One region of the Streptomyces sp. NPDC051109 genome, then DNA from elsewhere that is predicted to be linked to it. Evidence: riboswitches for the same ligand, from Rfam matches in the RefSeq annotation. Region 1 holds a riboswitch; each other region holds the start of a gene.
The links. Region 1 has a riboswitch for thiamine pyrophosphate ahead of thiO (glycine oxidase ThiO). Riboswitches for the same ligand answer to the same signal wherever they lie in the genome.

Region 1 (2,260 bases):
CACGAAGCGCCCGAACTGCTCCGACCAGAAGTACGGCACCGGGTCGTAGACCTGCGCCGCCTTCCCCACCACGATGTTCGCCGCGACCACCCGCGGCCCCTGCAGGGCGTTGTCCCAGTGGTGCACGAGCAGCCGCGCCCCGTAGCGGGCCGACGGGAACGACGCGCAGTCGCCGACCGCGTACACCCCCGGCAGGGAGGTGCGCAGGTACTCGTCCGCCACGATCGCGCCTTCCGGCCCGAGCTCGACCCCCGAGTCCGCGAGCCACCGGGTCGCCGGCCGGGCCCCGATGCCCACGACCACCGCGCCCGCGGGCAGCTCCCGCCCGTCCGCGAGCAGGACCCGCCCGGACTCCACCGAGGACACCTTGGCTCCGGTCAGCAGGGCCGCCCCGGACTCCTCGTACCAGCGGGCCATGGGGGCCGCGACCTCCGCGGGCAGCGCCCCGGCCAGCACCCGGTCGGCAGCTTCGACCACGGTCACCGCGCAGCCCGCCTCGCGGGCCGCGGTGGCGAACTCGGCGCCGATCCAGCCCGCCCCGACCACCACGGTCGCCGGGGTCCGGGCCAGCACCGGCCGCAGCCGGGCCGCGTCGTCGAGGGTGCGCAGCAGGTGCACTCCGGGGACGCCCTCGGAGCCGGGCAGGGTCAGCGGTTCGGCGCCGGTCGCCAGGACCAGCACCTCGTACGGGACCGGGCCCGCCTCGGTGTCCAGCTCGCGCTCGGCGGCCCGCAGCCCGGTGACCTCCACCCCGAGCCGGAGCACGACGCCGAGCCCCTCGAAGTCCACGTCGAACGCGGAGTCCTCGGCCTTGCCGAGCAGCACCGCCTTCGACAGCGGCGGCCGGTCGTACGGCTGGTGGGGCTCGGCGCCCAGCAGGGTCACGGGGCCGCGCCACCCCTGCTCCCGCAGCGCGACCGCGGTCTGCACCCCGGCCATTCCGGCGCCGACGATGACGACGCCGCTCTGAGTCTGTTCCGTCTGCTCGCTCACAGCGCCCAGCCTAGCGATCTGACACCTCGTCAGGAACAGTGGCCCGGCGCGGCGGCCGGGGAGGCAGCCTTACCCGCCCCCGGCGCCGGGGTTAGGCTGGCGCCTGTTACCTATCGCGGGAGTCCGGGCGGACCGGGCTGAGAGGGAGGCTGAGCGGCCTCCGACCGTACGAACCTGATCCGGGTCATGCCGGCGAAGGGAGGGGCTGGACGCCCATGCACTCATCTCGGAAGGGATCCGGAGCGGGATCCCCGGGGTCCACCGGATCCACAGGGTCCACTCGGTCCACCGGGTCCACTGGGTCCACAGGGTCCACTCGGTCCACGGGGTCCACTGGGTCCACCGGGTCCGACGTCCTCGTCATCGGGGGCGGGATCATCGGCCTGGTCACCGCCTGGCGGGCGGCCCGGCGCGGACTGCGGACGGTACTCGCCGATCCGGCGCCCGGCGGCGGCGCCGCGCAGGTCGCGGCCGGCATGCTCGCCGCCGTCACGGAGCTGCACTACGGCGAGGAGACCCTGCTGGGCCTCAACGTCGCCTCGGCCGCCCGCTACCCCGAGTTCGCCGCCGAGCTGGCCGAGGCCAGCGGCGGGATGGACATCGGCTACCGCGCCTGCGGCACCCTCGCCGTGGCCCTCGACGCCGACGACCGGCTGCACCTGCGCGAACTGCACGCCCTCCAGCGCCGCTGCGGCCTGGAGTCCGAGTGGCTCACCGGCCGCGAGTGCCGCCGCCTGGAGCCGATGCTGGCCCCCGGCGTGCGGGGCGGGCTGCGCGTGGACGGCGACCACCAGGTCGATCCGCGCCGGCTGGCGGCCGCGCTGCTGGCCGCCTGCGAGGGCGCCGGCGCGGAGATCCGCCGGGCGGCCGCGGAGCGGCTGCTGACCGCCGCCGACCGGGCCGTGGGCGCGCGGCTCGACGACGGTACGGAGCTGCGCGCCGACCAGGTGGTCCTGGCCGCCGGCTCGCTCAGCGGCCGGCTGGCCGGCGTACCGGCGCAGGTGCTGCCCCCCGTACGGCCGGTGAAGGGACAGGTGCTGCGCCTCGCGGTGCCGGCGGCGTACGCGCCGTTCCTGTCGCGGACGGTACGGGCGGTGGTCCGCGGCAGCCACGTCTACCTGGTGCCGCGCGAGAACGGCGAGCTCGTCGTCGGGGCCACCAGCGAGGAACTCGGCTGGGACACCACGGTCACCGCGGGCGGGGTGTACGAGCTGCTGCGCGATGCCCACGAACTGGTGCCCGGCATCACCGAGCTGCCGCTGACCGA
Region 2 (2,260 bases), on a different contig from region 1:
ACGCCGGCGTGGACCGTCATGTAGTCGACGCCCTGCTCGGCCTGCTCGATGACCGTGTCCTTGTAGATCTCCCAGGTCAGGTCCTCGGCACGGCCATCGACCTTCTCCAGCGCCTGGTACAGCGGCACGGTGCCGATCGGGACAGGGGAGTTGCGCAGCACCCACTCGCGGGTGGTGTGGATGTTGCGACCGGTCGAGAGGTCCATGACCGTGTCGGCGCCCCACTTCGTCGCCCAGGTCATCTTGTCGACCTCCTCCTCGATCGAGGAGGTGACCGCGGAGTTGCCGATGTTGGCGTTGACCTTCACCAGGAATCGCTTGCCGATGATCATCGGCTCGATCTCCGGGTGGTTCACGTTCGCGGGGAGCACCGCGCGACCGGCGGCGATCTCCTCGCGGACGACCTCGGGGGAGACGTTCTCGCGGATCGCGACGTACTCCATCTCCGGGGTGATCTCACCGCGGCGGGCGTACGCGAGCTGCGTGACGGCGGCACCGCCACGGCCCCGGCGGGGCTGGCGCGGGCGGCCCGGGAAGACCGCGTCGAGGTTCTTGAGGCCACCGCGCGGCGAGGTGTGCTTGATGCCGTCGTCCTCGGGGCGCACGGGGCGGCCCGCGTACTCCTCGGTGTCACCGCGGCCGATGATCCAGTTCTCGCGCAGCGGCGGCAGGCCGCGCCGTACGTCGGTTTCGATCTGCGGGTCGGTGTACGGCCCGGACGTGTCGTAGAGCGTCACGTCCTTGCCATTGGTGAGGTGGACCTGGCGGACCGGCACCCGGATGTCGGGGCGGGAGCCCGCCACGTAGCCCTTGTGCCAGCCCGGCTGGCGCTCGGTGGGGCCGTCGCCGTCCTGGCTGACGGCAGGCGTGCGTGCGTCATGAATGGTCATGAGACCTGATCTCCCTACGCCGGCATTACCCGGTAACAGGTTCGGCGGTCGACGCAGCCTCTTCCCGCACGCATGTGTGCTGCGCGTACGGTGATCAGCGCCCTCTCAGCCCGGTGCTCCGAGCTCCCGCGTTGTGCAAAGGTGCCCCCACGCTAGCGTCATCTGTGGCGTGCTGAACAGTGGGCCCCCTCAACTCTTGCGATGATCTGCCGGTGACGTCCTCGCCGCAGCCTCCCACCCAGCCCACCGAGCCCACGGGTCACAACGACCACGCACACGGGGGCCACGGGCATGACCACGGGCATGACCACGGACATGCCCAGGGCCCGGCCCAGGGCCACTCCCACGGTCATTCCCACGGCCACGGACCAGCGGCCCCCGTCTCGAAGCACCTGCGCAAGGTCATCGCGGCGGTCCTGATCCCCTTCGCCGTCGCCGTCTTCGTCGGCATGGTGGTGCTCTGGCCGGGCGGCGCACCCGCCCACGAGCGCTCCGGGGTGGGCTTCGACCGGCAGACCCAGCAGGGCGTCGTCACCGCGCTCGAACAGGTCGACTGCAAATCCGTGAACGCCTCGCAGGTGCCGGCCACCGGCAGTGTCTCCACCCCGGAGGGGCGCGAGGCCAAGGCCGCGCAGACCGGCGAGTGCAAGAAGGCCACCATCGAGGTCACCACCGGACCCGACAAGGGCCGCACGTTCTTCGAGATCGTCCAGCCGGGCGCACCACGGCAGTTGAAGGACGGCCAAGAGGTGGTCGTCGCGTACGCGCCGGACGCGCCCCGGGATCTCCAGTACTCCGTGGTCGACGTGAACCGCAAGCTGCCCCTGGCGGTGCTGGCCGCGATCTTCGCGGTAGCGGTGGTCGTCGTCGGCCGGATGCGCGGCCTGTTCGCTCTGATCGCGCTGGTCGTCAGCTTCGGCGTGCTGACACTCTTCATCCTGCCGGCGATCCTCCAGGGCTCGAACCCGCTGGTCGTCGCGGTCGTCGGCGCCAGCGCGATCATGCTCATCGCGCTCTACATGTGCCACGGACTGAGCGCCCGTACCTCCGTCGCCGTTCTGGGCACGCTCGCCTCGCTGCTGCTGATCGGGCTGCTGGGCTCGGTGTTCGTCGACTGGGCGTTCCTCAGCGGAAACACCGACGACAACACCGGGCTGATCCACGGGCTCTACCCGGAGATCGACATGAGCGGCCTGCTGCTCGCGGGCATCATCATCGGATCCCTCGGTGTGCTGGACGACGTGACGGTCACCCAGACCTCGGCGGTCTGGGAACTCCACCAGGCCGACCCGTCGATGGGGTCCCGCTCCTTGTACCGTGCGGCCATCCGGATCGGCCGCGACCACATCGCATCGGTGGTCAACACCCTG
Region 3 (2,260 bases), on a different contig from region 1:
GACCTCACGCCCGAGGAGCGTCGCGAGGCGGTCGCCGCGATCGGCGAGAAGCCCTTCCGGGCCAAGCAGCTCTCGCAGCACTACTTCGCCCGGTACGCGCACGACCCGGCCGAGTGGACCGACATCCCGGCGGGCTCGCGGGAGAAGCTCCAGCAGGAGCTGCTGCCCGAGCTGATGAACGTCGTCCGGCACATCTCGTGCGACGACGACACCACGCGCAAGACCCTGTGGAAGCTGCACGACGGCACGCTCGTCGAGTCCGTGCTGATGCGCTACCCCGACCGGGTCACCATGTGCATCTCCTCGCAGGCCGGCTGCGGCATGAACTGCCCGTTCTGCGCCACCGGCCAGGCGGGCCTGGACCGCAACCTGTCCACCGCCGAGATCGTCCACCAGATCGTCGACGGCATGCGCGCGCTGCGCGACGGCGAGGTCCCCGGCGGCCCGGCCCGCCTGTCCAACATCGTCTTCATGGGCATGGGCGAGCCGCTGGCCAACTACAAGCGGGTCGTCGGCGCCATCCGCCGCCTCACCGACCCCGAGCCCGACGGCCTCGGCCTGTCGCAGCGCGGGATCACCGTCTCCACCGTCGGCCTGGTCCCGGCGATGCTGCGCTTCGCCGACGAGGGCTTCAAATGCCGCCTCGCGGTCTCGCTGCACGCGCCGGACGACGAGCTGCGCGACACCCTCGTCCCCGTGAACACCCGCTGGAAGGTCCGCGAGGTCCTCGACGCGGCCTGGGAGTACGCCGAGAAGTCCGGCCGCCGTATCTCCATCGAGTACGCCCTGATCCGCGACATCAACGACCAGGCCTGGCGCGGCGACCTCCTCGGCCGGCTGCTCAAGGGCAAGCGCGTCCACGTCAACCTGATCCCGCTGAACCCGACGCCGGGCTCCAAGTGGACCGCCTCGCGTCCCGAGGACGAGAAGGCCTTCGTCGAGGCCATCGCCCGCCACGGCGTCCCGGTGACCGTCCGGGACACCCGCGGCCAGGAGATCGACGGCGCCTGCGGTCAGCTCGCCGCGAGCGAGCGGTAGGCTGACCCGCGTATATCTGAATACTCATATTCCGACAGGGGAGCGCCACAGCGCTGAGAGTGCGGCAACGCCGCAGACCCTCTGAACCTTGCCCAGGTCATTCTGGGTAGGAAGTTCGGTCACCACCTCAAGCTGTTGCGCCCTGCCCGGGCGCCCCGCTCCACCGGAGCGCCCGGGCAGGGCCGCGTCTTCTCCTGGTCAACCCAGGAGGAATGTTCCGTGAGCACCACCAGGAAGATCGCGGGTGCGGCGCTGGCCGCGGCCCTCGGTGTCAGCACGCTCGCCGCGTGCGGCGGCGGCAAGGGCAAGGACGAGTCCGGGGCCGGCGCGAGCGGTGCGCCGAAGTCCAAGACGGTCACGCTCGTCTCGCACGACTCCTTCAACGTGACCGACACGGTCCTCAAGGAGTTCGAGCAGCAGAGCGGCTACACCGTCAAGGTCCTGAAGTCCGGGGACGCGGGCGCCGCCCTCAACCAGGAGATCCTCACCAAGGGCTCCCCGCGCGGCGACGTCTTCTTCGGTGTGGACAACACGCTCCTCTCGCGCGCCCTCGACAACGGGATCTTCACGCCGTACGAGGCCAAGGGCCTGGCCGACGTGAAGCCCGAGTACGTGCTCGACAAGGAGCACCGGGTCACCCCGATCGACTCCGGCGACATCTGCGTCAACTACGACAAGGCGTACTTCGCCGACAAGAAGCTCGCCCCGCCGCAGACGCTGGACGACCTGGTCAAGCCCGAGTACAAGAACCTGCTGGTCACCGAGAACGCGGCGACCTCCTCGCCGGGCCTCGGCTTCCTGCTCGCCTCCGTCGGCAAGTACGGGGAGGACGGCTGGAAGGACTACTGGAGCAAGCTGAAGGCCAACGGAGTCGAGGTCGTCGACGGCTGGGAGCAGGCCTACAACGAGCGCTTCTCCGGTTCCGCGGGCGGCAAGAAGGCCAAGGGCGACCGGCCGCTGGTCGTCTCGTACGCCTCCAGCCCGCCGGTCGAGGTCCTGTACGGGGAGCCCCAGCCGGCCGAGGCCCCCACGGGCGTGGCCACCGGCACCTGCTTCCGGCAGGTCGAGTTCGCGGGCCTGCTCAAGGGAGCGAAGAACGAGGAGGGCGGCAAGGCGCTCCTCGACTTCCTGCTGAGCAAGAAGTTCCAGGAGGACATGCCGCTCCAGATGTTCGTGAACCCGGTGGTCAAGGACGCGAAGCTGCCGGAGCTGTTCACGAAGC

Region 2: another riboswitch for thiamine pyrophosphate. It lies ahead of thiC (phosphomethylpyrimidine synthase ThiC); the one in region 1 lies ahead of thiO (glycine oxidase ThiO).
Region 3: another riboswitch for thiamine pyrophosphate. It lies ahead of ACIBAD_RS13250 (thiamine ABC transporter substrate binding subunit); the one in region 1 lies ahead of thiO (glycine oxidase ThiO).

The regions. Positions count from the first base shown of each region.
Region 1 is NZ_JBITFF010000026.1:27,212-29,471, reverse strand. Features, by position in the region: gene ACIBAD_RS32710 (FAD-dependent oxidoreductase) at 1-993, opposite strand, end outside; TPP riboswitch at 1,099-1,211, shown strand; gene thiO (glycine oxidase ThiO) at 1,356-2,260, shown strand, end outside.
Region 2 is NZ_JBITFF010000013.1:54,421-56,680, reverse strand. Features, by position in the region: gene thiC (phosphomethylpyrimidine synthase ThiC) at 1-890, opposite strand, end outside; TPP riboswitch at 885-1,030, opposite strand; gene ACIBAD_RS23505 (YibE/F family protein) at 1,103-2,260, shown strand, end outside.
Region 3 is NZ_JBITFF010000005.1:455,853-458,112, forward strand. Features, by position in the region: gene rlmN (23S rRNA (adenine(2503)-C(2))-methyltransferase RlmN) at 1-1,038, shown strand, start outside; TPP riboswitch at 1,065-1,169, shown strand; gene ACIBAD_RS13250 (thiamine ABC transporter substrate binding subunit) at 1,258-2,260, shown strand, end outside.